Regions from separate parts of the Streptomyces sp. NPDC026206 genome, predicted to be linked through region 4. Evidence: riboswitches for the same ligand, from Rfam matches in the RefSeq annotation. Region 4 holds a riboswitch; each other region holds the start of a gene.
What was found. A riboswitch is a leader RNA that binds a small molecule or an ion and turns the genes downstream of it on or off. The one in region 4 is predicted to bind cobalamin.
Positions count from the first base shown of each region.

Region 1: another riboswitch for cobalamin. It lies ahead of AB0F13_RS18455 (cobalamin biosynthesis protein); the one in region 4 lies ahead of AB0F13_RS16700 (HoxN/HupN/NixA family nickel/cobalt transporter).
Region 2: another riboswitch for cobalamin. It lies ahead of metE (5-methyltetrahydropteroyltriglutamate--homocysteine S-methyltransferase); the one in region 4 lies ahead of AB0F13_RS16700 (HoxN/HupN/NixA family nickel/cobalt transporter).
Region 3: another riboswitch for cobalamin. It lies ahead of AB0F13_RS02625 (ribonucleoside-diphosphate reductase subunit alpha); the one in region 4 lies ahead of AB0F13_RS16700 (HoxN/HupN/NixA family nickel/cobalt transporter).

Region 1 covers NZ_JBEZYL010000012.1:55,277-62,456, forward strand. Annotated here, with positions in the region: gene AB0F13_RS18435 (prolyl oligopeptidase family serine peptidase) at 1-1,132, opposite strand, end outside; gene AB0F13_RS18440 (class II aldolase/adducin family protein) at 1,180-1,854, opposite strand; gene AB0F13_RS18445 (inorganic phosphate transporter) at 1,967-3,217, shown strand; gene AB0F13_RS18450 (hypothetical protein) at 3,237-3,488, shown strand; cobalamin riboswitch at 3,602-3,729, shown strand; gene AB0F13_RS18455 (cobalamin biosynthesis protein) at 3,862-4,833, shown strand; gene AB0F13_RS18460 (cobyric acid synthase) at 4,863-6,524, shown strand; gene AB0F13_RS18465 (putative cobaltochelatase) at 6,524-7,180, shown strand, end outside.
Region 2 covers NZ_JBEZYL010000014.1:129,355-136,534, forward strand. Annotated here, with positions in the region: gene AB0F13_RS20380 (CbtA family protein) at 1-103, opposite strand, end outside; gene AB0F13_RS20385 (CbtB-domain containing protein) at 123-347, opposite strand; gene AB0F13_RS20390 (histidine phosphatase family protein) at 649-1,239, shown strand; gene metE (5-methyltetrahydropteroyltriglutamate--homocysteine S-methyltransferase) at 1,531-3,861, opposite strand; cobalamin riboswitch at 4,002-4,225, opposite strand; gene AB0F13_RS20400 (3-hydroxybutyryl-CoA dehydrogenase) at 4,282-5,166, opposite strand; gene aceA (isocitrate lyase) at 5,163-6,449, opposite strand; gene AB0F13_RS20410 (short-chain fatty acyl-CoA regulator family protein) at 6,718-7,180, shown strand, end outside.
Region 3 covers NZ_JBEZYL010000001.1:556,847-564,026, forward strand. Annotated here, with positions in the region: gene AB0F13_RS02615 (YciI family protein) at 1-69, opposite strand, end outside; gene AB0F13_RS02620 (ribonucleotide-diphosphate reductase subunit beta) at 181-1,197, opposite strand; gene AB0F13_RS02625 (ribonucleoside-diphosphate reductase subunit alpha) at 1,197-3,587, opposite strand; cobalamin riboswitch at 3,749-3,893, opposite strand; gene mctP (monocarboxylate uptake permease MctP) at 4,036-5,667, opposite strand; gene AB0F13_RS02635 (DUF3311 domain-containing protein) at 5,664-5,942, opposite strand; gene AB0F13_RS02640 (glycoside hydrolase family 3 protein) at 6,045-7,180, opposite strand, start outside.
Region 4 covers NZ_JBEZYL010000010.1:94,378-101,557, reverse strand. Annotated here, with positions in the region: gene uvrA (excinuclease ABC subunit UvrA) at 1-722, opposite strand, end outside; gene AB0F13_RS16700 (HoxN/HupN/NixA family nickel/cobalt transporter) at 1,211-2,341, opposite strand; cobalamin riboswitch at 2,370-2,585, opposite strand; gene AB0F13_RS16695 (FAD-dependent monooxygenase) at 2,547-3,788, opposite strand; gene AB0F13_RS16690 (APC family permease) at 3,972-5,519, shown strand; gene AB0F13_RS16685 (YIP1 family protein) at 5,592-6,182, shown strand; gene AB0F13_RS16680 (cytochrome P450) at 6,321-7,180, opposite strand, start outside.

The DNA.
Region 1 (7,180 bases), on a different contig from region 4:
ACATGAGGGGGGTCAGGAAGCGCCGCAGGGCCTCTTCGTAGCCCTGCGGATCGGCGTTCCAGGACCCGGCGTGACCGGCTCCGCGCACCGTCCGCAAGGTGATCAGTTCCGGTCGTCCGGCGACGAGTTCACGCGAGTGCGCCAGGGGCGCGAGGGTGTCGTCGGTGCCGTGCACGACGAGCGTCGGCACGGTCAGCCGGGCCGGGTCGGCGGCGGCCAGCAGGGCGCCGGGGGCGAGGCCGGTGCGGCCCTCGGTCGCCCGGACCGCAAGCGGAATGAGGGATGCCGGGACGCGGCGGCCGGCGAGGGCACGCAGCGCGGCCGGCCAGTCCAGGACCGGGGCGTCCAGGACGAGGCCGCCGATGCGGCCGCGCAGTTGCGGGTCCGTGCCCTCCACGGCGGCCAGCAGGGCCATGGTGGCGCCGGTGGACCAGCCGTGCAGGACCACCCGGCGGGCGCCGTAGCGGACCGCGTAGCGGATGGCGGCGTCGAGATCCCGCCACTCACCGGCGCCGAAATGGCTGATTCCGTGCGCCGGGCGGGGCGCGTCGGCGTCGCCGCGGTAGGCGAGGCAGAGCACGGGGAGCCGCTGCCGGTGCAGGAACGGCAGGATCACCATGGGGTGCTCGCGGGTGGTGCCCAGCCCGTGCACGGTGATCACCCAGGTGTCGCGGGTGCCGGGCACGAACCACGCGGGCAGCGGGCCCAGCTCGCCGGGGACGTCCACCTCCGCGTGGTCGAGGCCGAGGGCCGTGCGCGGGTTGCCGGTGTGCACCTGCGGGGTGAGCCAGACGTGGTCGCCCGGCCGCGGGCTGCCGTGGGTGACGCGCTCCAGGCGGCGGACCACGCGGTCGTGCGGGTGGGAGACGTCCGCGACGACCGGCCCGACGACGGCGCGCATGCGGCGCCCGGCGAGCCCGTAGGTGCCCGGGCGCAGGGACGCGGGGGTGCGGCCGAGGGTGACCGTGCCGTCCGCGACGTCGTGGAGGGCCAGGCGCGGTTCGCCCGGCAGCGGCCGGCCGGGGTCCGCCTTGAGGGCGGCGTCACCGGCGTACCGCCCGGCCGCCACCGCGGCCGCTCCGGCACCGATCAGTGTGGTGGCGGCCACGGCCGCCGCTGTGCGGAGCACCATCGCCTCCAGTGTGGGCGCGGGTCGCGGTGGTGGCCAGCGGGCGGGGCTCAGCCGCGCTGTCCGTACCCCCGGAGCTTGTCGGCGGCCTCGTCGAGCCGCTCGGGGGTCAGCAGGGACGGGGTGCGGCCGGGGAGGGCGGCGGCCGTGAGCCAGACCCGGCACATCCACTCCAGCTGGGCGGTGCGGTCGTAGGCCTGGTCGAGGGTGGCGCCGTAGGTGAGGGTGCCGTGGTTCTGCAGCAGGCAGCCGGTGCGGCCGTCGAGGGCGCGCAGGATGTGGCCGGCCAGTTCCTCGGTGCCGTAGAGGGCGTAGGGGGCGACGCGGACCGGTCCGCCGAGGGCGGCGGCCATGTAGTGGATCAGCGGTACCTCGGTGACGAGGGTGGAGACGGCGGTGGCGTGCACGGCGTGGGTGTGCACGATGGCGGCGGCGTCGGTGGAGCGGTAGACGGCGAGGTGCATCGGCAGCTCGCTGGTGGGGCTCAGCTCGCCGAGGACCTGACGGCCCTGAAGGTCCACGCCGACCGCGTCGCCGGGTCCGAGCCGGTCGTAGGGGACGCCGGTGGGAGTGACGAGCACCACGTCGCCGACGCGTGCGGAGACGTTCCCCGAGGTGCCCACCACGAGCCCGTCGGCGGTGGTGCGGCGGGCCGTGGCCACGACCCGGCCCCATATGTGCGGTATGCCGTCCTGCCCGCCCACAGCCTGTTCGTATGCCGTCATCGGTCTCCGCCTCCGGTTCGCGTCATCGCTCAGCCCGTCCCAGTTCACCTTCCGTTCACCCTGGGTCCCTACGGTCGCCGCGTACTGACCATCGAGCTGATTGCCTGGGTGAATGGAAAACATCACGCTTCTCATCGGGATCGTGATCGTCACGGCCTTGGTGTTCGACTTTACGAACGGCTTCCACGACACGGCCAACGCCATGGCCACCACCATCTCCACGGGCGCCCTCAAGCCCAAGGTCGCGGTGGCCATGTCGGCGGTGCTCAACCTCGTCGGCGCGTTCCTCTCCGTGGAGGTCGCCAAGACGATCTCGGGCGGCATCATCGACGAGGCCGCCGGCATCCGGCCGGAAGTGATCTTCGCCGGGCTGGTCGGCGCGATCGTCTGGAACCTGCTGACCTGGCTGGCCGGACTGCCCTCCAGCTCCTCCCACGCCCTCTTCGGTGGTCTGATCGGTGCGACCGTCGTCGCCGTCGGCTTCGACGCGGTCAACGCCGACAAGGTCGTCATGAAGGTCCTCATCCCGGCGGTCGCCGCGCCGGTCGTGGCCGGCCTCGCCGCCTGGTGCGCGACCCGGCTCACCTACCGCCTGACCCGCGGCCGCGACGAGCAGGAGACCGCCAAGGGCTACCGTGCCGGGCAGATCGCCTCGGCCGCCCTGGTCTCCCTCGCGCACGGCACCAACGATGCCCAGAAGACGATGGGCGTGATCACCCTCGCCCTGGTCGCCGGCGGCGTGGTCGCCCCGCACTCCGACCCGCCGATGTGGGTCATCGTCTCCGCGGGCCTGGCCATCGCGCTCGGTACGTACCTGGGCGGCTGGCGCATCATCCAGACGCTCGGCAAGGGCCTCACCGACATCAAGCCGGCGCAGGGCTTCGCCGCCCAGACCGGCGCCGCGACGGTGATCCTCGCCTCCTCGCACATCGGCTTCGCGCTCTCCACCACCCAGGTCTGCTCCGGCTCGATCATGGGCGCCGGCCTCGGCCGCAAGGGCGGCGTGGTGCGCTGGTCGACCGCCGGCCGCATGGTCCTCGCCTGGGGCCTGACCCTGCCCGCCGCGGGCCTGGTCGCCGGTGGCGCGGCCCTCCTCGCCGACCAGGGCGACTGGGGCGTGGCCGCGGTCGCCGTCCTCGGCCTGGCCGTGTCCGGCGCGATCTGGGCGGCCTCGCGCCGCAAGCCGGTCACGCACGACAACGTCAACGACCTCAACCAGCCGCAGGGCCTGCCCGCCGAGCCCGCCGGTGTCATCACCGCCGCCCTCCAGGCCGTCGCCCCGCCGCCGGCCGGCCCCCTCTCCGCCGCCCCCGCCCCCGCCGAGCGGGCAGCCGCTCCGGCGGCCGCCGCGGCGACGAGCTAAGGAACCAAGGAATCCCGTCATGCAGATCAACTGGGAAGCCCTCGGCCAGGTCTTCGGCGTCAGCCTCGTGGTGACCGTCGCCCTCGTGGGCGTCTTCACCCTCGGCATCGTCGGCACGTCGTCCCGCAAGCCCCAGGTGCAGCCGGACGGACCCGCCGACGGGGCAGTCACGGCCGGCGGCCCGGGCACGCTCACGCGCGCCGGCGCCTACGCCTGTTTCGCGCTGTGCGCGGCGGCCGTCGGGTACGGCATCCACCTCATCGTCTCCTGAGCCCCTCGAACGCCGCGAATACCTCCCCCACGGCCCGGGAAGGCCGCAGGTCAACCGTGAGTTGACTGCCCTTCCCGGGCCGTGGTGGACTTCCGGAGCCAAACGGCGACAGCAGAGGAAGCCGGTGCGAATCCGGCGCGGTCCCGCCACTGTCACCGGGGAGTGTCCCCCACCGAGGGCCACGGTCCGCCAGCGCGGGCCGGAAGGCCGGGGCGACGCCGATCCGGGAGCCAGGAGACTCTGGTCGCCGGTCACGTCGAGCCAGGGCGCGGACCCTGAGTGAGGACACATCACCATGCCTGGCTGCCGCCGACCACTGCCCCCTGTGCACCGTCCCCGCCAAGGCCTCACGGCGGCCTGACCGGTGCGCGCGATGCGCAGGCATCACCTGCGTGAGGATCACATCGGTTTCGTCTGCGGTGCCGCGCTCGGCTTCGCCTGCGACCTCGTGCTGGGCGACCCGCGCCGCGGTCACCCCGTCGCCGCGTTCGGGCGCGCCGCACACGCCGTCGAACAGCGCCTGTGGCGCGACCACCGCGGCTACGGCACCCTGCACGCCCTGTTGTGCGCGGGCGGCGCAGCGGCCGGCGCCGCGCTGCTGGCCCGTACCGCGCGCCGCTCCCCCGCCGCCGGCACCGCGCTGACCGCCGCCGCGACGTGGGCGGTGCTGGGCGGTACGTCCCTGGGCCGTGAGGCGCGGGCCGTCGGCGGTGCCCTCGCGGCCGGCGACCTGGAGGTCGCCCGGGAGCGGCTGCCGCACCTGTGCGGGCGCGACCCGCAGGCCCTGGACGGGCAGCAGATCGCACGGGCGGTCGTCGAGTCCGTCGCCGAGAACACCTCCGACGCCGTCGTGGGCGCCCTCGTCTGGGGGGCCCTGGCGGGGGTGCCCGGCCTGGTGGGCTTCCGCGCGGTCAACACCCTGGACGCCATGGTCGGTCACAAGTCGCCCCGCCACCGGCGGTTCGGCTGGGCCTCCGCCCGGCTCGACGACGTCGCAGGCTGGCCCGGCGCCCGGCTCACCGCCGCCCTCACCGTGCTCGCCGGACCGGACCCGCGCGGCGCCTGGCGCGTGGCCCGGCGCGACGCCTCCCGCCACCCCAGCCCCAACGCCGGACCGGTCGAGGCCGCGTTCGCCGGCGCGCTGGGGGTGCGCCTGGGCGGCACCCTCGCCTACGCCGGCCGCGTCGAACACCGCCCCGTACTCGGCGCGGAGAACCGGCCCGTGGAGGTGGCGGACATCGAACGCGCGGTGCGGCTCTCGCGCCGGGTCTCGGCGCTGGCCCTGGGGGCCGCCGTCGTGGGCAGGCTCTCTCTCGCAAGCGTCGCAAGGAGGAGGAATCGGTGACAGCCGACAGGAGTGGGCCCACGCGCCCGCTGGGCGGGGGCCTGCTGGTGGCCGGGACCACCTCGGACGCAGGCAAGAGCGTCGTGACCGCCGGCATCTGCCGCTGGCTGGTCCGCAAGGGCGTCAAGGTCGCGCCGTTCAAGGCGCAGAACATGTCGCTCAACTCCTACGTCACGCGCGAGGGCGCGGAGATAGGGCGCGCGCAGGCCATGCAGGCGGCCGCGGCGCGCGTCGAGCCGAGCGCGCTCATGAACCCCGTGCTGCTCAAGCCCGGCGGGGACCGCAGCAGCCAGGTCGTCCTCATGGGCAGGCCGGTGGGCGAGCTCAGTGCCCGCGGCTACCACGCGGGCCGGCAGGAGCAGTTGTTCGGCACGGTCACCCAGTGCCTGGAGGAACTGCGGCGTACGCACGACGCGGTGATCTGCGAGGGCGCGGGCAGCCCGGCGGAGATCAACCTGCGCCGCAGCGACATCGTCAACATGGGCATCGCCCGGGCGGGCCGGCTGCCGGTGGTCGTGGTCGGCGACATCGACCGGGGCGGGGTCTTCGCGTCCTTCTTCGGCACGACGGCGCTGCTCTCCCGCGAGGACCAGGAGCTGATAGCGGGCTACATGGTCAACAAGTTCCGGGGCGACGTCACGCTGCTGGAACCGGGCCTGGCCATGCTCCGCGATCTCACCGGCCGGCCGACCGTGGGCGTCCTGCCGTTCACGCACGGCCTGGGCATCGACGAGGAGGACGGCCTGCGGGTCTCGCTGCGCGGTGCGGTCCGCGAGTCGGTGGTGGCCCCGCCGCACGGCGCCGACGTCCTGCGGGTGGCCGTGTGCGCGGTGCCGCTGATGTCCAACTTCACCGATGTGGACGCCCTCGCCGCCGAACCGGGTGTGGTCGTCCGCTTCGTGGACCGCCCCGAGGAGCTCGCCGACGCCGACCTGGTCGTCGTGCCGGGCACCCGCGGCACGGTACGGGCGCTGGCCTGGCTGCGCGAGCGCGGCCTCGCGGACGCGCTGCTGCGACGGGCCGCGCAGGGCCGTCCCGTGCTCGGCATCTGTGGCGGCTTCCAGGTGCTGGGCGAGCGGATCGACGACGATGTGGAGTCCAGGGCCGGGTCCGTGGAGGGCCTGGGGCTGCTGCCGGTGCGGGTGCGGTTCGCGGTCGACAAGACCCTGGCGCGGCCCGTGGGCGAGGCCCTGGGCGAGCGGGTGGAGGGGTACGAGATCCACCACGGCGTCGCCGACGTGCTGGGCGGGGACGAGCCGTTCCTGGACGGCTGCAGGGTGGGCGCCGTGTGGGGCACGCACTGGCACGGCTCGCTGGAGAGCGACGGCTTCCGGCGGGCGTTCCTGCGTAAGGTCGCCCACGCGGCGGGACGGGCGTTCGTACCGGCGCCCGACACGAGCTTCGGCGCGCTGCGGGAGGAACAGCTGGACCGGCTGGGGGACTTGATCGAGGAACACGCGGACACCGGTGCGCTGCTGCGGCTCATCGAGGGCGGGGTGCCGGTCGGTCACCCGTTCATACCGCCGGGGGCACCACCTCCGCCTGCGCGGAGCCCCCAGGGCCCGGACAGTCCTCGTCCTGGCAGTGCCCGGCTCACCCCCGCTCCCGCGGGGCGGAGCGACAGCCCGGCAGGCCCAGCGGCCGCCGCTGCGCCCAGTCGGATCGATTCCCTCGAAGGGGGTAACACCTGATGGCTCCGGCCACCTACCCGTTCACCGCGATCGTCGGCATGGACGACATGCGACTGGGCCTCGTCCTCAACGCCGTCTCCCCATCGATCGGCGGCGTGCTCGTCCGTGGGGAGAAGGGGGCCGCGAAGTCCACGGCGGTACGAGGCGTCGCCGCCCTGATGCCGGCCATCGATGTGGTGAGCGGTTGCCGGTTCTCCTGCGCCCCGGCAGCCCCCGACCCGGAGTGCCCGGACGGTCCCCACGAGTCCGCCGCTGCGCACACCCGCCGCGCGCAGGTGGTCGAACTGCCTGTCGGCGCGTCCGAGGACCGGCTCGTCGGTGCTCTCGACATCGAGCGGGCGCTGTCCGAGGGCGTGAAGGCCTTCGAGCCCGGCCTGCTGGCCGCCGCGCACCGGGGTGTGCTGTACGTCGACGAGGTCAACCTGTTGCACGACCACCTGGTCGACCTGCTGCTCGACGCGGCAGCCATGGGCGCCTCCTACGTCGAACGTGAAGGCGTCTCCGTCCGCCACGCGAGCCGCTTCCTCCTCGTCGGCACCATGAACCCCGAAGAGGGCGAGCTGCGCCCGCAGTTGCTGGACCGCTTCGGCCTGACCGTGGAGGTCGCGGCCTCGCGGGAGACGGAGGAGCGGGTGGAGGTCGTGCGCCGCCGGCTC
Region 2 (7,180 bases), on a different contig from region 4:
GGGGCTCGCCCAGCAGATAGGCGGTGATCAGGGCCAGTACGCCGGTGGCGAGACCGGCCAGCATGCCCCGCACGAGGAGGGCTCTTACGGATACGGAGTTCACGAGCTCGTTCCCCTTGGTCTCAGTGGCAGGGGAAGCCGAGCAGATGACGGCCGTCGTGCACCCACTCGTGCACGTCCTCGCCGGCGATGAGCGCGGTGGCACCCTGCTCCGCCCCGACGAAGTAGAGGAGGACCAGCATCAGGATCCCCATGAAGACCGCCCAGGGGGCGATGGCCTTCAGAGAAATGGGGGCGACCTCCGGTAGGGCGGGGGTGCTCGATGCGGGGACAGCGGACTGGGCCATGGCGGAACCTCCTGGGGAACAACGCGTCCCGATCGTTGGTGCGGACGACGGTGCCGGGTCTGACTTCCTCCGCCGCCCCGGGTGCCCCGGGGTGGCCGTCAGGTACACAGTGGCGCGACCGTGCCGGATTCACACCGGCTTCCGAGCGCACCGTCGTCATGTACACGCGACCGTACCGCCTGCGGGATCACTGCGCTACGGGCGTACGGAGGCGCACCCCCCGCGCACGCCCCGCCCGATGCCCGTGGTCTGCTGGGCCCTTGGGCCCGCGCGCCCGCCTGGCCCGGAGGGGAGAAGGACCGTGACCGTGCGTGTGATGCTGATCTCACCCGCGCCGGGGCCCGCGCTGCGGGCCGCGCGCTTCGACGACGACGCGCCGCTGGACGAGGCGGCCGTGCGCCGGGCCGGCGAGGCGGCGGGTGCCCTGCCACGCGGTGCACGGGCCTTTTCCGCGCCGTCCCGGCGCTGCCTGCAGACGGCCGCCGCGCTGGGCCTGGACCCGGCCGCCGAGCCCGCGCTGCGCGATCTGGAGGCCGGCTGCTGGCGGGGCCGGTCGCTGGAGGAAGTGGCGGCCGGTGAACCGGAGGCGGTGGCGGCCTGGTTGGCGGATCCCGGGGCCGCGCCGCACGGCGGCGAGACCCTCCTCACCCTGATCGCCCGGGTGGGCGCCTGGCTGGAGGACCGGGTGAGCGGCGACGGCGGCCGGGTTCTGGCCGTGGCGGACCCCGCGGTGATCCGCGCCGCGGCCGTGCACGCGCTCGGGCTGCCACCCCAGGTGTTCTGGCGCCTGGACGTGCCCCCGCTGACCCTCACCGAACTCTCCGGTCGCGCCGGGCGGTGGAACCTGCGCTGCGGCCGACCGCTGACGGCGTCCGGGCCGCCGCTGGACTGACCGCGGAAGCCGCCGCGCCGGACCGGCCCCGCCGCCCCTCAGCAGCGATGCCGGCCGGCACGGCGGCAGCTCGATGACGACGACAAGGATGACTACGACGAGGATGACGACGGCAAGGCCGTAACGGCCCGACACGCACGCCCGCTCCGGCACCGCCGGACTCCCCGGCGGAGGTCGCTCCCCGCCGCGCGGCGGGAAGCGGGCGCCGCAACGCCCGCTTCCCGCCGCAGGGAAGGCAATCCAGCGCCGCAGCGCGCTTCCGCCCGGACCGGCGATCCGCCGCCCCGGCGGCTACCCGCGCCCGTCGAGCTCCGCGCGGACGCGGCGGGCGGCCTCGACCAGGTGTTCCAGGGAGTCGCGTACCTCCGGCCAGCCGCGGGTCTTCAGGCCGCAGTCCGGGTTGGCCCACAGCCGCTCCGCCGGAATGGCCGCGAGGCCCTTGCGCAGCAGTGCGGCGATCTCCTCCGTGCCCGGCACGCGCGGCGAGTGGATGTCGTAGACGCCCGGACCGACCGCGTGCGCGTAGCCGGCCGTGGCGAGTTCGCCCGCGACCTGCATGCGGGAGCGGGCGGCCTCCAGGCTGATGACGTCGGCGTCCAGGTCCTCGATCGCGGCGATGATGTCGCCGAACTCCGCGTAGCACATGTGCGTGTGGATCTGGGTGTCCGCCCGCACCCCGCCCGTGGTGAGCCGGAACGCCTCGGTGGCCCAGGACAGGTACTCCGCCCGGTCCGCCGTCCGCAGCGGGAGCGTCTCGCGCAGTGCGGGCTCGTCGACCTGGATGACGGCGGTGCCCGCGGCCTCCAGGTCGGTGACCTCGTCGCGCAGGGCCAGGGCGACCTGGCGGGCGGTGGCGGCGAGTGGCTGGTCGTCGCGGACGAAGGACCAGGCGAGCATGGTGACGGGACCGGTGAGCATGCCCTTGACGGGGCGTTCGGTGTGGGACTGGGCGTAGGTGGTCCAGGCCACGGTCATCGGCTCGGGGCGGGAGATGTCACCGGCGAGGATCGGCGGGCGGACGTAGCGGGTGCCGTAGGACTGCACCCAGCCGTGCTGGGTGGCCAGGTAGCCGGTCAGCTGCTCGGCGAAGTACTGCACCATGTCGTTGCGTTCGGGCTCGCCGTGGACGAGGACGTCCAGACCGGCCTTCTCCTGGAAGGCCAGGACCTCGCGGATCTCGGCCGCGATGCGCTCGTCGTAGGCCGTGGCGTCGATGCGCCCGGCCCGCAGGCCGGCGCGGGCGGCGCGCAGTTCGGGGGTCTGCGGGAACGAGCCGATGGTGGTGGTGGGAAGCAGCGGCAGGCCGAGCCGGGCCCGCTGGGCGGCGGCGCGCTCGGCGTACGGCTGCGGGCGGCGGGTGCCGGCGGCGGTGACGGCCTCGGCGCGGGCCCGCACGGCCGGGTCGTGGGTGAGGGCGGAAGCGGCGCGCGAGGCCCGGGCGGAGCGGTTCGCGGCGAGCTGCGGGGCGATGGTGTCGACGCCCTGGTCGAGGCCGCGGGCCAGGGTGACCGTCTCGTCGGCCTTCTGCCGGGCGAAGGCCAGCCAGCGGGCGACCTGCGGGTCGATGTCGCGTTCGGCGGTGGCGTCGAGGGGGACGTGCAGCAGGGAGCAGGAGGGCGCGACGTCCACCCGGTCGGCGAGGCCGAGGAGGGTGGCGAGGGTGGACAGGGACTGTTCGAGGTCGTTGATCCATACGTTGCGTCCGTCGACCACGCCCGCGACCAGGCGCTTGCCGGGCAGGCCGCCGGCGGCCGCGAGGGCGTCGAGGTTGGCGGCCGCGGGCCCGGTGAAGTCCAGGGCCAGGCCTTCGACGGGAGACTTCGCGAGGACGGGCAGGGCGTCGCCCAGGCGGTCGAAATAGGTGGCCGCCAGCAGCTTGGGGCGGTCGGTGCGGGCGCCCAGTTCCCGGTAGGCGCGGGCGGCGGCGTTCAGGACGGCCGGGGGCTGGTCCTGCACCAGGGCGGGCTCGTCCAGCTGGACCCACTCGGCGCCGGCCGCCCGCAGGTCCGCGAGGACCTCGGCGTACACGGGCAGGAGCCGGTCGAGGAGGGTGAGCGGCTGGAAGCCGGGCGGGGCGCCGGGCCCCGGCTTGGCCAGCAGCAGGTAGGTGACGGGTCCGAGAAGCACGGGCCGGGCGGTGTGGCCGAGCGCGAGGGCCTCGTGCAGTTCGCCGGTCTGCTTGGCGGAGTCGGCGGTGAAGGCGGTGTCCGGGCCCAGTTCCGGTACGAGGTAGTGGTAGTTGGTGTCGAACCACTTCGTCATCTCCAGCGGCGGGAGCTGCTGGGTGCCCCGGGCCATGGCGAAGTAGCCGTCCAGGGGGTCGGCTTCGACGGCGGCGCGGTAGCGCTCCGGAATGGCGCCCACCATGACGGTGGTGTCCAGGACGTGGTCGTAGAGCGAGAAGTCGCCGGTGGGGAGCTCGTGGACGCCGGCCTCGGCGAGCCGGCTCCATGCGTCGCGGCGCAGCGCGGCGGCGGTGGTCCGCAGGGCGTCGGCTCCGACGCGGCCGGCCCAGTAGCCCTCGACGGCCTTCTTCAGTTCGCGGCCGGGCCCCTGCCGGGGGTAGCCATGGACGGTGGCCCGGGTGCGGGCGGCGGTGCGGTGGGTGGAAGGTGTTGCCACGGAACTCTCCTTCGCGAGTCGCGGTGGGATCGCGGCGGGGCCCGGGTGCGAAGGAACGGCAGGTCACCGGGTGGAGCATGCCGGGGCATGCCGTGCCCGTACCGCCGGCCCGCCCTCGGGGCCACCGAGATCGCCGCATGCGGGTGCATGCGGGCAGCGGCAGGTATTCGGACTCGCGGGCGCGCCGCGCCCGTCAAGGGCACGTCATCTACTGGCCGTCGCTTCCCGGGCCGCTGGTGGCCCAGTGCGTCTGACGGCGGTCGTTCCCGCTCACCGCTGCGGGGCAGTCCCGGATTCCCACCGGGTTCCCTCTTGCGACGCGCCCGCCTGGATGGCGGGGCGAACCGGCTGCGTCTTCACCCTAGACGCAGTCGGCCGCCCGCCGACAGGCCTTGCCCGGACAGGTTCGATCTTGGGTGTTCATCCGGTGGGGTACGGGTGGAAGCCGCGCCCGCTCTTGCGGCCCAGCAGCCCGGCGTCGACCATGCGGCGCAGCAGCGGCGGCGGGGCGTACAAGGGTTCGCGGAACTCCTCGTACAGCGACTCCGCGATCGCCGCGACCGTGTCGAGGCCGATGAGGTCGGCCAGGGCGAGCGGTCCCATGGGGTGGGCGCAGCCCCGTTCCATGCCGGCGTCGATGTCGTGTGCGGTGGCGAAGCCGGACTCGGCCATGCGCACGGCGGCGAGCAGGTAGGGAACCAGCAGCGCGTTGACGACGAAGCCCGCGCGGTCCTTGGAACGGATCACGTCGCGGCCCAGGACGGTGGTGGCGAACTCCTCGGCCGTGCGCAGGGTTTCGGCCCCGGTGTGCAGGGAGGCAACCACCTCGACGAGCGGCATCACGGGCACGGGGTTGAAGAAGTGCAGTCCGACGACACGGTCGGCGCGGGTGGTCGCCATGCCGAGCCGCATGACGGGGATGGAGGAGGTGTTGGTGGCCAGGACGGCCCCCGGATCCTCGACGATCTTGTCGAGGGCGGCGAAGACCTCGCTCTTGATTCCGGCGTCCTCCACCACGGCCTCGATGACGAGCTGGCGGTCGGCGAGCTCGTCGAGGGTGCCGGTGAAGGCGAGCCGGGCCAGGGCGTCGTCGCGTTCGGCCGCGGTCGCCCTGCCCCGGCGGACGGCGTGGTCGAGGGAGCGGACGATCCGCTCGCGGGCGGCATGGGCGGCGGGGGCGTCGGCTTCGCAGACGAGGGTGTCGAGTCCGGCGCGGGCGCAGGCCTCGGCGATGCCGGCGCCCATCCGGCCGCCGCCGACGACGCCGACGCGTCGTATCGCGGTGCCGCTCACTGTGCCGTTCAAAACTGCTCCTCCTCGGTGGAGCCGCGCAGGGCGAGGGTCTCGGCCGCCGGGTTGAGCGCGGTGCTGACCAGGTCGAAGTAGCCCGTGCCGACCTCGCGCTGGTGCTTGACGGCGGTGAAGCCGTGCCGCTGGTCGGCGAACTCGCGTTCCTGCAGGTCGACGTAGGCGGTCATGCCGTGCTCGGCGTAGCCGCGGGCCAGGTCGAACATGGCGTGGTTGAGGGAGTGGAAGCCGGCCAGGGTGATGAACTGGAAGCGGTAGCCCATCGCGCCCAGCTCGCGCTGGAACTTGGCGATCCGGTCGTCGTCGAGGGCGGCCCGCCAGTTGAAGGAGGGCGAGCAGTTGTAGGCGAGCAGCTGATCGGGGTACTCGGCGTGGACGGCCTCGGCGAACTCCCGGGCCTGTGCGAGGTCCGGGGTGCCGGTCTCCATCCACAGCAGGTCGGCGTGGGGGGCGTAGGCGAGGCCGCGGGCGATGACGGGGGCCATGCCGGGCTCGACGCGGTAGAAGCCCTCGGCGGTGCGGTCGCCGGTGCAAAAGCGCGCGTCGCGCTCGTCGACGTCGCTGGTGAGGAGGTTGGCGGCGAGGGCGTCGGTACGGGCCACGATCACGGTCGGCACGTCGGCGATGTCGGCGGCCAGGCGGGCGGCGTTGAGGGTGCGGATGTGCTGGGCGGTGGGGACGAGGACCTTGCCGCCGAGGTGGCCGCACTTCTTCTCGGAGGCGAGCTGGTCCTCGTAGTGGATGCCCGCGGCACCGGCCGCGATCATCGCCTTGGTGAGCTCGAAGGCGTTGAGCGGGCCGCCGAACCCGGCCTCGGCGTCGGCGACGACGGGGGCGAGCCAGTCGGTGGTGTCGCCGCCCTCGGCGGTGGCGATCTGGTCGGCGCGCAGTAGGGCGTTGTTGATCCGGCGCACCACGGTGGGCACGGAGTTCGCCGGGTACAGGCTCTGGTCGGGGTAGGTGTGCCCGGCCTGGTTGGCGTCGGCCGCGACCTGCCAGCCGGAGAGGTAGATCGCCTGCAGTCCGGCCTTGACCATCTGGACGGCCTGGCCGCCGGTGAGGGCGCCGAGCGCGTGGACGTAATCCAGTTCGTGGAGTTGGCGCCAGAGCCGTTCGGCGCCGCGCCGGGCCAGCGTGTGCTCTTCGCGGACGCTGCCGGACAGCCGGACGACGTGCTCGGCGCCGTAGGTGCGCTCGACGCCGCGCCAGCGGTCCTCCGTCGCCCACCGGTGGGCCAGCGTTTCGGCGGCGGTGCGCGATTGCGGGTTCGTCCCTGTCATGGCCGCTCCTGGGGGGAGTTGGGGATGTGCCGTCTCGTGCGAAGTGTGCGAACGGTGCGGTGCGGCCGGCCCGGGCCCGGTTCCCGGGTGCGCGGAGAGAGGCCCGTACCGGGCCCGTACCGGCCGCGAAGTCGACTCTCGCACCGTGGTGACGGCCGGTCGACCGTGGACCGGTGCCGATTTCAGTGAATGTTTTCGCGCTGCTTTGCCAAGCTTGCGAAGGCGGGTAGGCTCGCCGGACTCCGGCCGAAGGGGAGGTGGGTGGGCGGTGAGCAAGACCTACGCCGGTGCCCGGTTACGGCGGCTGCGCGAGGAGCGCCGGCTCACCCAGGCCGAGCTGGCCCGCCAACTGGCCATCTCACCCAGCTATCTGAACCAGATGGAGCACGACGCGCGGCCCCTGACCGTGCCCGTACTGCTGCGCCTGACGGAGGCGTTCGGGGTGGACCCCGGGTTCTTCTCCGCACGGGACACCACCCGGCTGCTGGCGGATCTGCGCGAGGCCCTGGCCGACGCCCCGGCGAGCACGGCCGTCCCGCCCGCGGAGCTGGCCGAGCTCGCCGAGCGGCTGCCCTCCGTGGCGCGTGTGCTGCTCGATCTCGACCGCCGCAACCGGGCGCTCACCGAGCGGATCGCCGAGCTCGCCGGGGACCGCGAGTCCGCCCCGGCCGCGGGCCGCACCCCGCACGAGGAGGTGCGGGAGTTCTTCTACCGGCGCCGCAACTACCTGC
Region 3 (7,180 bases), on a different contig from region 4:
CTCTTTGGTCGGCAGTGCGCCGGCCTCGGAGTCCTCCGTCGCCTTGACGATCATCATGAAGCGCGGCATAACGACATCTCCCGTTCGATCGGTAGGTGGGCTGTTTCCCAGCCTTCACCTGTACGTCGAACGGGAGCCGTCGGAACCGACGTGTCGCGCGATGTTTTTCAGCGTGTTTTTTTAGAACTCGTCGTCGAAGGAGACCGAGCCCTCGACCGCCGTCTGGTACGCGGACGCGCGGCGCTCGAAGAAGTTGGTCAGCTCCTGGACGTTCTGCAGCTCCATGAAGGAGAAAGGGTTCTCCGAGCCGTAGACCGGGGCGAAGCCCAGGCGCTGCAGACGCTGGTCGGCCACGCACTGCAGGTACTCGCGCATGGACTCGGTGTTCATGCCCGGCAGGCCCTCGCCGCACAGGTCACGGCCGAACTGCAGCTCCGCCTCGACGGCCTCCTTCAGCATGTCGGTGACCTGCTGCTGGAGCTCGTCGTCGAAGAGCTCGGGCTCCTCCTGGCGGACGGTGTCCACGACCTCGAACGCGAAGTTCATGTGCATGGTCTCGTCGCGGAAGACCCAGTTGGTGCCGGTCGCCAGGCCGTGCAGCAGGCCGCGGCTGCGGAACCAGTACACGTAGGCGAAGGCCCCGTAGAAGAACAGGCCCTCGATGCAGGCGGCGAAGCAGATCAGGTTGAGCAGGAAGCGACGGCGGTCGGCCTTCGTCTCCAGCCGGTCCAGCTTCTCGACCTCGTTGATCCACTTGAAGCAGAACTGGGCCTTCTCGCGGATGGAGGGGATGTTCTCCACCGCGTCGAACGCCGCGGCGCGGTCGTCCGGGTCGGGCAGGTAGGTGTCCAGCAGCGTCAGATAGAACTGGACGTGCACGGCCTCCTCGAAGAGCTGCCGCGACAGGTACAGCCGCGCCTCGGGGGAGTTGATGTGCTTGTACAGCGTCAGGACCAGGTTGTTGGCCACGATCGAGTCGCCGGTCGCGAAGAACGCGACCAGGCGGCCGATCATGTGCTGCTCGCCCGGGGAGAGCTTGGCGAGGTCGGCGACGTCCGAGTGGAGGTCGACCTCCTCCACGGTCCAGGTGTTCTTGATCGCGTCGCGGTAGCGGTCGTAGAAGTCCGGGTACCGCATCGGACGCAGCGTCAGCTCGAAGCCCGGGTCCAGCAGGTTCTTCTGCGGGTTGGTGGTCATTACTGGCAGGCCTCGCAGGACTCGGGGTTCTCAAGGGAGCAGGCGATGGCGTCCGCGTCGGACGCGGCCTGCTGGACGGGGATGGCGGCCGCGGGGACGGTGGCGGCGGCACCTGCCGACCGGGCGATCCGGGTCGCCGGGCGGGAGCGCAGGTAGTACGTCGTCTTGATGCCCTGCTTCCAGGCGTACGCGTACATCGAGCTGAGCTTGCCGATGGTGGGCGAGGCCATGAAGAGGTTCAGCGACTGGCTCTGGTCCAGGTACGGCGTACGGGCCGCGGCCATGTCGATCAGGAAGCGCTGCGGGATCTCCCAGGCGGTGCGGTACAGGTCGCGCACCTCCTGCGGGATCCACTTCAGGTCCTGGATCGAGCCGTTGGCGTCGGTCATCGCGTCACGGGTGGTGCGGTCCCACACGCCGAGCTTCTTGAGGTCCTCCACCAGGTAGGTGTTGACCTGCAGGAACTCACCGCTGAGCGTCTCGCGCTTGAAGAGGTTGGAGACCTGCGGCTCGATGCACTCGTACACGCCCGCGATCGAGGCGATGGTCGCCGTCGGCGCGATCGCCAGCAGCAGCGAGTTGCGCATGCCGACCGAGGCGATGCGGGCGCGCAGCGCGTCCCAGCGGTCCGCCCAGCCCGGCACGGCGTTGGGGTAGTGGTCCGGGTGCAGTACGCCGCGGGCGGTGCGGGTCGCGGACCAGGCCGGGTGCGGGCCGTGCCGCTCGGCGAGGTCGGCCGAGGCCTCGTACGCCGCGAGCATGATCCGCTCGGAGATGCGGGTGGAGAGCTCCTTCGCCTCGGGGGAGTCGAAGGGCAGGCGCAGGCGGAAGAAGACGTCCTGCAGACCCATCAGGCCCAGACCCACCGGGCGCCAGCGGTTGTTGGAGTTGCCGGCCTGCTCGGTCGGGTAGAAGTTGATGTCCACGACACGGTCGAGGAACGTGACGGCCGTACGGACCGTACGGTCGAGCTTCTCCCAGTCCATCCGGCCGTCGGCGCCCAGGTGCTGCGCCAGGTTGACGGAGCCCAGGTTGCAGACCGCGGTCTCGCCGTCGTCGGTGACCTCGAGGATCTCGGTGCAGAGGTTCGAGGAGTGGACGACCTTGCCCTTTTCGGCCGTCTGGTTGGCGGTGCGGTTGGCGGCGTCCTTGAACGTCATCCAGCCGTTGCCGGTCTGCGCGAGGGTACGCATCATGCGGGAGTACAGGACCCGCGCCGGGATCTGCTTGACGGCCTTGCCGTCGGCCTCGGCCTTGCGGTAGGCGGCGTCGAACTCGTCACCGTAGAGGTCGACCAGCTCGGGCGTGTCGGCCGGGGAGAACAGCGACCAGTCGGCGTCGGCCTCGACGCGGCGCATGAACTCGTCCGGGATCCAGTGCGCGGTGTTCAGGTTGTGGGTGCGGCGGGCCTCCTCACCGGTGTTGTCGCGGAGCTCCAGGAACTCCTCGATGTCCGCGTGCCAGGTCTCCAGGTAGACGCAGGCCGCGCCCTTGCGCCGGCCGCCCTGGTTGACGGCCGCGACGGAGGCGTCGAGGGTGCGCAGGAACGGCACGATGCCGTTGGAGTGACCGTTGGTGCCGCGGATGAGCGAGCCGCGCGAGCGGATGCGGGAGTACGACAGGCCGATGCCGCCCGCGTGCTTCGACAGGCGCGCCACCTGGTGGTAGCGGTCGTAGATCGAGTCCAGCTCGTCCAGCGGCGAGTCCAGCAGGTAGCAGGACGACATCTGCGGGTGGCGGGTGCCGGAGTTGAAGAGCGTGGGGGAGGACGGCAGGTAGGAGAGCGTGCTGGTGAGCCCGTAGAGCTCGGCGACGTCCTCCAGGGCCCGCACGGAGTGGTCCTCGGCCAGGCCGCAGGCCACGCGCAGCAGGAAGTGCTGCGGGGTCTCGATCACACTGCGGGTGATCGGGTGGCGCAGCAGGTAGCGGCTGTGCAGGGTGCGCAGGCCGAAGTAGCCGAAGCGGTCGTCGGCGCCGTCGGCGAGGGCGGCCGCCACGAGGGCGTCCAGGCGCTCGGAGTGGGTGGCCACGAAGGCGGCGGTCCCGTCCGCGATCAGGCCCTCGCGGTGGCCCACGGCGACCGAGGCGGAGAAGGAGGTCGCGCCCTGGCCGGCCGCCTCGTCGGCGATGGCCCGGGTGAGCAGCCGGGCCGCGAGCCTGGAGTACTCGGGCTCCTCGGCGATGAGGCCGGCGGCGGCCTCGGTGGCGAGGGAGCGCAGCTCGGCCTCGTCCGAACCGGGGTGCCGGCCGCGCAGCGCGGCGGCGGCGACCTTGCCCGGGTCGGTGGCGGGCAGATCGGCGGTGAGATCGGTCAGGGTGCGCAGCAGCGCGGTCCCGGGGCCGGTCGCTTCCGCGTTCGCTGAAACCGGATCTGCGGGCGCGATGGTCACGTGTGGCTCTCCCTCGCTCGGCTGGGGTGGGCCGGGCGGGTGCGCGCGACGGTCGCGTACGGGCATGCCACTTGCACCAGGGCACAGCTCGTAGGCGTCCGTCGGCCCAACCGCGGGGCCCGGACGAATTCAACGCCCATAGCCGAGCCCAGGGCAGGCTCGGTGGTGGACGCGCTGTCGGCAGGTCCTCGGACTTCGGGTGCGCTGTGTATATGCGCACACATACACCGTTGCGGGACAGTTCCGGATTTCCACCGGATTCCCCTGCGACGACAGCGAGCACGAGCATACATCTAGTGCCGGGCCTCGTACGCGCCCCCACATGTTGTGTCGTCCCGTCATGAAGCGGTTGCGGAATGTGCTAACGGGCGGGCCCTGCAGGGTAAGAGAGGAGGGCCGCCACGCCCCCTGGGCGGGGATGTGACGGCCCTCCGGGAGGGGGGACGGGTCAGTGCCCGCCGGGGGCTCCCACGGTGGCCGGGGGGAGGTCCGTACGGACGCCGGGGTCGCCGGCGTCGGCGGTGTAGTCCGACGGCCGGGTCCGGTCGACGCCGTCCGGCACCTTCAGTGCCCTGAGGACGAACGTCGCCACGATGACGACGATCACATTGAGGAGGAAGGCGGTGAGGCCGATGTACCCCTTCTCGCCGATGAGGGGAATGAGGTTGGTATTCCCGAAATGATCCTGGGTGGCGCTCGGCGTCTCGTATGCCCGCCACGTCCCGTACGTCATGCCGGCCGCCCACCCCGCGAGCAGCGCCCAGCGGTGGCACCAGCGGGTGAAGAGGCCGCCGACGAGCGCCGGGACGGTCTGCAGGATCCAGATGCCGCCCAGCAGCTGGAAGTTGATGGCGACCGTTTTGTCCATGGTCAGGACGAAGACGAGGGCGCCGACCTTGACGAGCAGGGAGGCGAGCTTGGAGACCTTCGCCTCGTGTTCGGGCGAGGCGTCCGGCTTGATGAAGTCCTTGTAGATGTTGCGGGTGAACAGATTCGCGGCGGCGATCGACATGATCGCGGCCGGAACGAGCGCGCCGATGCCGATCGCCGCGAAGGCCACCCCCGTGAACCAGTCGGGGAACATGTCCTCGAAGAGCTGCGGAATCGCCAGCTGACCGTTCTTGACCTTCACCCCGGCGGCGACGGCCATGAAGCCGAGCATGGCCAGCAGGCCCAGCATCAGGGAGTAGAGGGGAAGAATGGTGGTGTTGCGGCGGATGACATTACGGCTCCTGCTGGAGAGGACCGCGGTCACCGAGTGCGGATACAGGAACAGCGCCATCGCCGATCCGAGTGCGAGTGTGGCGTAGGACCACTGCGCCTGTGCGCCGGGAACGAGTGAGCCGCGTGGTTTGCCGGTGGCCGGATTCTCGGCCGCGAACGCGTCACCCGCCTTCGCGAAGATGTGGTCGAAGCCGCCGAGCTTGATCGGGATGTAGACGATCGCCACGATGATCACGATGTAGATCAAGGTGTCCTTGACGAACGCGATCAACGCGGGCGCGCGCAGCCCCGAGGAATAGGTGTAGGCCGCGAGCACGCCGAAGGCGATGAGCAGGGGCAGGTCCTTCACGAACCAGTTGGTGTTCTCGCCGCCGCCGACGCCCATCACATCCAGAACGGCCTGGATGCCGACCAGTTGCAGCGCGATGTACGGCATGGTGGCGAGAATTCCCGTCAGCGCCAGGGCGAGCGAGAGGCCCTTGGAGCCGAACCGGCCCCGGACGAAGTCCGAGGAGGTCACATAGCCGTGCTTGTGCGAGACCGACCACAGCCGCGGCAGGAAGGTGAACACCAGCGGGTAGCACAGGATGGTGTACGGCACCGCGAAGAAGCCCGCCGCGCCGCCCGCGTAAATGGCGGCCGGAACGGCCACGAACGTATAGGCGGTATAGAGGTCGCCGCCCAGCAGGAACCAGGTGACCCAGGTACCGAAGGAGCGGCCGCCCAGGCCCCACTCGTCGAGATTGTTCGCGTTCTCCGCACGCCGCCACTTCGAGGCCAGAAAGCCCATGACGGTCACGGCGAGGAAGAAGATGATGAAGACGGTGAGTGCCACACCGTTCACGCCGTCCTTCACCGGGACTCACCCCCCGCCGCTTCCCGCGTCCGCCGCTCGTGGCGGCGGACTATGACGTAGGCGGCGACGGTGAGCAGCGTCGAAAGGACGACCCACAGCATCTGGTACCAGTAGAAGAAGGGAATGCCGATGAAGGCCGGGGTGAGACGGGAGTAGGAGTCGACCCAGAGCATCGCCGCGAAGGGCACCGCCAGGCACACGCCGGCGATGATCAGCGGCACGGTGACGACCGGTCTGCGGCCGTTTCCGGGTGGTTGCGCGGGTGGTTCAGACATGCGTGACTCCGTCCCCTGTGCGATCACGTGCGTAATGCGCAGGAAATCTAGGGGAGGGCGCCTCGGGACGTCACCCCCTATCCGCATATCGGAATGACAACGTCAGACGGTGCCGGTTCCGCTTGTCCCCGCGAGGAACTCGGCCGCGGCCTGCCCCGATACGCGGGTGGCGCCGTACGTCGCCACGTGCACGGCGCCGGGCGTGGCGGCGGTGGGGACGCCCATCTCGACGACGACCGCGTCGGGCCGCTCGCCCAGGAGACGGCCGAGGGCGTCGGCCATCCAGGCGTGCCGGGCGGCGTCGCGGACCACGACGACCAGGGGGCGCCCGGTGGCCGGGGCGAGCGCGGTGCGGCCCAGCAGGCCGGCGTCACGGGCGAGTTCGCGCTGGGTCAGCCGTACCGACGTGGCGGCGGGCCGCAGTTCGCGCAGGGGCGCGGCCACACCCCAGGGGGTCTGCCGGTCGATGGCGAGGGTGGAGGCGGGGGCGAACTCGACGACGTGCGGGTCGGCGCCCAGGGGGAGGGCACCGGCCGGCGGCCCGACGACGCGCAGGGCGCGCCGGGCGGCACTGAGCCCGATGCCGGAGCGTACGCCGTCCCCGGCCGTACGGGCCCTGAACCGCTCCCCGGACCAGGTGGCGAACTCCGCGACCCGGCCGGCCGCCTCGGCCAGGCGCTCCTCCGGCAGCGTGCCGTCGTGAACGGCCCCGGCCAGCGCGGCCGTCAGCTGTTCGGTCACCGCTTCCGCCGCGCTCTCGCCGCCGACGCACACGGCGTCCGCGCCGCCCGCGACGGCCCCCACGGTCGCGCCGTCGATGCCGTAGCGCGAGGTCACGGCGCTCATCTCGATGCCGTCGGTGACGATGAGCCCGTCGAAGCCCAGCTCGGTGCGCAGCAGGCCGGTCAGGATGCGCCGGCTGAGGGTCGCGGGGAAGCCGGGGTCGAGGGCGGGGACGAGCAGGTGGCCGGTCATCACGACGCGTACGCCCGCTTCGATCGCGGCGACGAAGGGCGGCAGGGCGGTCACCGCGATCTCGGCGGCGGAGGCGGCGACGGTGGGCAGGTCGTGGTGGGAGTCGACGGCCGTGTCGCCGTGGCCGGGGAAGTGCTTGGCGCAGGCGGCGACCCCCGCCGACTGCAGTCCGCGCACCCAGGCCGCGGTGTGCCGGGCCACCAGCGCGGTGTCGGAGCCGAAGGACCGCACGCCGATGACGGGATTGCGGGGGTTGGAGTTGA
Region 4 (7,180 bases):
CGGGCGCTCATGTACGTGCCCTGGTAAGGGCGTTGGATGCGCTCGGCGTCCCGCACGGGGTGCACGGTGACGACGGGCTGCTCGTCGGTGAAGAGGATCCACTCGCGGTCCGCCTGCGGCAGCTCCCGCCACGGCCGGTCGATGTCGTACCCGAGCGTGTCGAGGATGTCCCGCAGATTCTTGCCCTGCCACGCCCCCGGCCACGCGGCGACGGCGCCGTCGCGGATCGAGCGCGACGGGTCGGGGACGAGCGAGTCCTCGGTGACCCGGTGGACGCGCCCGAGCCCGTGGCACTGAGGGCAGGCGCCGGCGGCGGTGTTCGGCGAAAAGGCGTCGGAGTCCAGCCGCCCGGCCCCCGCCGGGTAGGTGCCGGCGCGGGAGAAGAGCATGCGCAGGGAGTTGGAGAGCGTCGTGACGGTACCGACGGAGGAGCGCGACGTGGGCGAGGACCGCCGCTGTTCGAGGGCGACGGCGGGCGGCAGCCCGCTGATCTCGTCCACCTTGGGGGCACCGACCTGGTGGATGAGCCGGCGGGCGTACGGGGCGACGGACTCGAAGTACCGGCGCTGGGCCTCGGCGTAGACGGTGCCGAAGGCCAGCGACGACTTGCCGGAGCCGGAGACTCCGGTGAAGACGACGAGGGCGTCGCGGGGGATGTCGACGTCGACGGCCCGGAGATTGTGCTCGCGGGCGCCGCGCACGCGGACGTAGGGGTCGTGCATGCGCACGACTCTATTTCCCCCACCCCGCCCCTTCCCGTAACCGGGGGGCTCCGCCCCGGACCCCCGGTCCTCAATCTCCCCGGCTACCGCTGGGAGGTGCCCCCCCAGACGGGGCACGGAACAGTCACCGCGTCAGCTCCTGTGCACCTCTCACCCCCCAGAGGGTGATCACAGCGCAAGGCGCTGACGTGATCAGGGGTCGTGCGCCACGATGCAGCCCTCTGCAGTGCGACAAGCGTGGAAGTGAACGGGATAGCCCATGTCCGACACCGATACCGCCGCGGGCCCCCTGCACAGGATCGCCGCGGCGGTCGACCGGGAGCGTGATCCCTCGTCGCGGATCTGTCCGACGTGCGGCGGGCCGACCAGGGTGGTGGTGCGGGAGGAGTCCGCCGGGAACGGCCCGCCTGTCATCAGGGCGAGGAAGGAGTGCGAGGGTCAGGGGTGCGGGCGTCCCTGACTCCCGGCTTCATCTCCGCCTGCCCCGCTCACGGGTCCGTGAGGGCGGTGGCGGTGGTAGTGCGGGCCGCCCAGCGCTGCTCGACCTTGGCCAGGCGCCAGTACGCGAGCGCGATTGCCCAGACCACCACGAACAGCCCGACAATGACGAATCCGACGTTGTCGAGGTTCAGTCCGGCGATCCAGCCGGTCACCGCGTCGTCCAGGCCGAGCTTCTCGTGCAGGACCCCCACCAGCTCGATGGTGCCGATGAGGAAGGCAACGGCGATGGACAGGCCGGTGATGGTGAGGTTGTAGTAGACCTTGCGGACGGGGTTGGAGAACGCCCACTGGTAGGCGAAGTTCATGAACGTGCCGTCGAGCGTGTCGAACAGGCTCATGCCGGCGGCGAACAGCAGCGGCAGGCACAGGACCGCGTACCACGGCAGCCCGGCGGCGGCGCCGCTGCCGGCCATCACCATCAGCGTGACCTCGGTGGCCGTGTCGAAGCCGAGGCCGAAGAGGAAGCCCAGCGGGTACATCTGCCCGGGGCGGGTGACGGAGCGCGTGAAGCGGCCGAGGATGCGGTTCATGAAGCCGCGCGAGTCGAGGTGCTGCTCCAGCTCGGCCTCGTCGTAGCGGCCCTCACGCATTGCGCGGAAGATGCGCAGGATGCCGGCGAGGGCGATGAGGTTGAGGGCGGCGATGAGGTAGAGGAAGCCGCCGGAGACGGTCGTACCGACGAGGCCAAGGGTCTGGTGGGTGGTGGACTCCTCGTTCAGCAGCGTCCCGGCCAGCTGGGTGCCGCCGGCCACCAGCAGGGCCATCAGGACGACGACGCTGGAGTGACCGAGGGCGAACCAGAAGCCGACGGAGACCGGGCGCTTGCCGTCGGCCATCAGCTTGCGGGTGGTGTTGTCGATGGCGGCTATGTGATCGGCGTCGAAGGCGTGCCGCATGCCGAGGGTGTAGGCGGTGACACCGAGGCCCACACCGAAGACCTTGGAGTCCACGGTGTAGTGGTTCGGGACGACCAGCAGGAAGAGCACGCCGAAGGCGACGACGTGCAGGGCGGCTATGACGGCCAGCAGGCCGGCGGTGCGCAGGGTGTCCTGGCGGCGCCAGCGGAAGGCGGGCAGGGTGCCGCCGGGGGATTCGGTGGACTTGGAAAGCACAGTCATCGGGGTTGAACGCTCCAGCACCTCGTGGATCATTTCGAGATGCCGTGGCCGGTCTCCTGGCTTACGGGTCCATTCGCGCCCGCCCCTGCCTTCCCGGCAGCCGGCTGCGGCCAGTGGCTCCGCGCGCCCGGGGCGCGCGGAACGGGACGGTCACTCCCCGATCACAGTGGCGAGGGCCGCTCCGGAATGGGACCACGAGGATCCGTCACCGGTCTTCCCGAACACCACGGCCCGGCCACTTTAACTCCTGGCCCCCGAAACACCGCTCCCCGTCGGCTGCCTCCTGCCACCACCGCTCGACCGCGCCCTGGTCCATGGCCGCCCAGTCGGGGGTGGCCTGGACCTGCGCCCGGCCCAGTCGCCGGGCGAGATCGACGACGGCCCGGCCGCCGGCCGAGCGCTCGGCGTCGTACGCCCCTACCGCCTCCTCCCACGTCCCGGCCGAGCGCAGACACCGCTCCAGGACCGTGGCGTCCTGCAGGGCCTTGACGGCGCCGCTGCCCACATGAGGGCGGGCCACGGCGGCCGCATCACCGGTGAGGACGAGCCGGCCCTCGCCGTAGTGCGGCACGGCGAGGTCGTACAGGGGCTGGACGAAGGCCTCGGCCCTGGGGGTGAGCCGCACGAATTCCTGCCAGTACGGCGGGAAGTGCCGCTCGACGAGGGCGGCATGATGCGCGATCAGCTCGTCGGTCACACTGCCGGGCGGCAGGCTCGTCGGATCCTTCAGCGCCGCGGCGGCCGACGGCGGCGGGGCGGTGTAGAAGACCCAGTTGGCGGAGGTGCCGACGCCGTGGGGGCCGGGGATACGGTAGGCGATCATGTGGCCGCCGGGGAAGGTGACGGTCGCCGCCTCGTCCTCGGCCCAGGCGGTGCGCGGGCCGGGCAGCGCCTCGGCGGGCACGGTGCCGCGCCAGGCCAGATAGCCGGCGTAGACGGGCGCAGTGGCGGCGCGCGTGGCCGCCCGTACGACCGATCGGTAGCCGTCCGCGCCGACGACGAGGTCGAAACGCTCCTCGCGCCCGTCGGCGAGGCGCAGCCCCACCCCGTGCGGCCCGGGGACGACCTGCTCGACGGCCGCGCCCTGCCGGTAGTCGACGGATGCCGGGACGCGGGTACGTAACTCCCGCCACAGCGAGCCCCAGTTGTACGAGCGGAACGGAAACGGCAGCTGGGCCAGCCGCCGTCCGGCGCGGTCACCGCCGTCCCGGGTGAGCCAGGTGCGCCTGGTCAGCCGCACCCAGGGCATGGTGGCGTCGATGTAGCCGGCCGCCTCCAGCTCGGCGTAGCGCTCATCGCGGACGGCGAGGCCCACGCCCCGGTCCTGGAGCCCGCCGGGGGCCCGCTCGTAGATCACGACCTCATCGGCGCCCGCGCGGGCCGCGGCGAGCGCGGCGGCGCATCCCGCGATGCTGCCGCCCACTACGGCCACTCTTCCACCGTGCATTGTCTGCTCCCTCGTCCTCTTCGTTCTTCGCTGTTCGTTCTTGCTCTTCGTTCTTGCTCTTCGTGCACAGATCTTGACTGCCCGTCGGGCGTGGCGCCAGAGTCGCCGACACCCCGCAGGTAATGGACGCGTCAGGCAGGCCGGTGTACGAGTGCAGTGGACGAACGAGAAGGGGCTGACGCCATGACAGATTCGGCAGGCACGCAGCACGTGTCCGAGGAGCCGGTGGTGCCCGGCCAGCGGGGCGCGTTCGTGCGCCGCATCGGGCTGTTCCAGGCCACCGCCATCAACATGAGCCAGATGTGCGGCATCGGGCCCTTCGTGACCATCCCCCTGATGGTGGCCTCCTTCGGCGGTCCGCAGGCGGTCATCGGCTTCGTGGCCGGCGCGCTCCTGGCCCTGGCGGACGGGCTGATCTGGGCGGAGCTGGGGGCCGCGATGCCGAGGGCGGGCGGCAGCTATGTGTACCTGCGGCAGGCGTACCAGTACCGGACGGGCAAGCTGGTGCCGTTCCTGTTCGTCTGGACGGCGATGCTCTTCATCCCGATCGGCATGTCCACGGGAATCATCGGCTTCGTGCAGTACCTGGGCTACCTCTGGCCGGGCATGGGGCAGACGCAGGGCGATCTGACGGGGCTGGCCGTCATCGCCCTCATCATCCTGCTGCTGTGGCGGCGGGTCGACCACATCGCACGGATCACGGCTGTGCTGTGGTGCGTCATGCTGGCCTCGGTCACGCTCGTCATCGTCGCCGCCTTCACCCACTTCAGCCCGGACCGGGCCTTCACCTACCCCGACCACGCCTTCGAGGTGACCACCCATCACTTCTGGATCGGCTTCGCCGCGGGCCTGACGATCGGCATCTACGACTACCTGGGCTACAACACCGTCGCCTACCTCGGCGCGGAGATCAAGGATCCCGGGCGCACGCTGCCGCGCGCGATCGTCTACTCCATCCTCGGCATCATGGGCATCTATCTGCTGCTGCAGATCGGCACCCTGGGCGTGATCGACTGGAGGCAGATGCTCGACCCCGGATCGGCGGCCCACTCCTCCGTCGCCTCCGCCGTGCTGGAGGAGGCCTGGGGCAAGGGCGCCGCGAACACCGTCACGGTGCTGATCCTCGTCACGGCCGTCGCCTCGGTCTTCACCGGGCTGCTGGGCGGCTCCCGGGCGCCGTACGACGCCGCCCGCGAGAAGGTCTTCTTCCGCCCGTACGCCAAGCTGCACCCACGCCACGGCTTCCCGGTACTGGGGCTGGCCACGATGGGGGTGCTCACCGCCGTCGGCTTCCTGATCGGCCGTCATACCGACCTGGCCACGCTCATCCAGCTGCTGACCGCCGTGATGGTGATCGTGCAGGCGCTGGCGCAGGTACTGGCACTGTCCGTGCTGCGCCGGCGCCAGCCGGGGCTGCGGCGGCCGTACCGCGTGTGGCTGCATCCGCTGCCGAGCGTGGTGGCCCTGACGGGCTGGCTCGTCATCTACGGCTACTCGGACAAGAGCTCGCCCGGACGGCACCCGATCGAGTGGTCGCTGGTCTGGGTGGCGGCGGGCTGTGTGGCCTTCGTGCTCTGGGCGGCGTACGAGAAGGTCTGGCCCTTCGGGCCGCGGGAGATCAGCGAGGAGTTCCTCCACACCCCCGATCCCGGCACCGGCCTCGATGCCCCCGACGAGCCGGGAACGGGGCCCGACGCCGACCCGGACACCAGGAAGCCGACACCGGCCTGACGGCCCGTCCGGAAACCCGGCCGCCCGGACCGGGCTCCGGTGGCCCGGCCGAACGGTGATAAAACGGCACTCATGCCCGTGACCACTGTCCCTCCCCCGCCCGTTCCCACCGGCCAGCCGCGCAAGCTGCTCTGGCACCGCCTGATATTCGGGCTCTGGTACCGGCCCGTCGAAGTGCTCGACGAGGCACGGGACCGGAGCGTCTGGGGGGCGGCCGCGTTCGTCTCCCTGCTGTGCGGGGCGCTGGGGACGCTGGCCAAGGACTCCTTCTGGGGGCAGTGGGGGGTCAGTCCCGTGCTGGCGCTGGAGGCGATGGCCATCGGCTCCGCGGTGATGATGCTCGCCAGTGTGCTGCTGGGCACCGCCACCCACGCCATCGCTCGCCGCCTGGGGGGCAACGGCAGGTTCGGGCCCACCGCGAGCCTGTTCGTCGTCATCTTCTGGGCGAGCGACCTGCCCCGGCTGGCCCTGGACACCTGGCTGCCGGCCGGCTCGGCGCCGGTGCGCGCCGCCGCCTCGGTGACGGCCGCGTTCGGCTGCGCCCTGGCCACCTTGCTGATCCGCGGACAGCACCACCTGCCGACCCACAAGGCCGCGGCGTCCGTGAGCGTCCAGATGCTGGCGGCGGTGGTCCTGCTGAAGTTCCCGCCCGGCAGCGGCTGAGCGCACGGACGGCGGCTGGACGGCAGCGGACGACAAAGGCCCGCCCGGTGCGACGGGGGATGCACACCGGGCGGGCTCGAGGACAGTTCTACCGCATCAAGGATGGGTTATGCATCAAAAACCTGTTCGGCTTGTCGATTACCAGCGCACAGGGAGCGAAATCAGGCCACGTGCCCTGATAGTGGGACGCCAGGCCAGGGAGTCTCTCGGAGCGTCGAGTTCCAGATTTCCGAAGCGCTCCAGCAGCGCGGCGAGCGCCGTCTCCAGCTCCATCCGGGCCAGCGGCGCGCCCAGGCAGTAGTGGATTCCATGCCCGAGCGCGAGGTGCCCCGACCGCTCCCGGTGCAGGTCAAGGCGGTCCGGGTGCGGGAAATGGCGCGGATCGCGGTTGGCGGAGGCCACGGACAACAGCACTGTCTCGCCGGCCGGAACCGTCACTCCACCGATCTCCACGTCCTCCAGCGGGAAGCGGCGGATCGCCAGCGGAGCCGGCCCGTCCCACCGGCTGAGCTCCTCCACGGCCGTTCCGAGTCCGTCCGGATTCTTTCGCAGCTCGCGCAGCAGCCCGGGCCGGTCCAGCAGGGCGAGGACGGAGTTGGCGATGAGGTGGACCGTGTTCTCGTAGCCGGCGAAGAGGATGAGGAAGGCCAGCGAGGTCAGCTCGTCCCGGGACAGGGTGTCCCCGCCGTCCTCCGCCGCGATCAGATCGGAGAGCAGATCGTCGCCGGGATCGGCCCGCTTGCTCTCGATGAGCCCGCCGAGGAAGCCCATCATGCTGCCGACGGCTTCCTTCATCAGGTGCGGCCGCTCGCGGTCCGGGGTGATCAGGGCGTCGGTCCACACCCGGAAGTCGCGCCGGTCGCCCTGCGGGATGCCGAGCAGATCACAGATGACGATGATCGGCAGCGGACCCGCGTACGCCGCGAGCAGGTCCGCACGCCCGTCCGGCTCGACGGCGTCCAGGAGTTCGTCGGCGATCGCGCGCACCGGCGCACGCA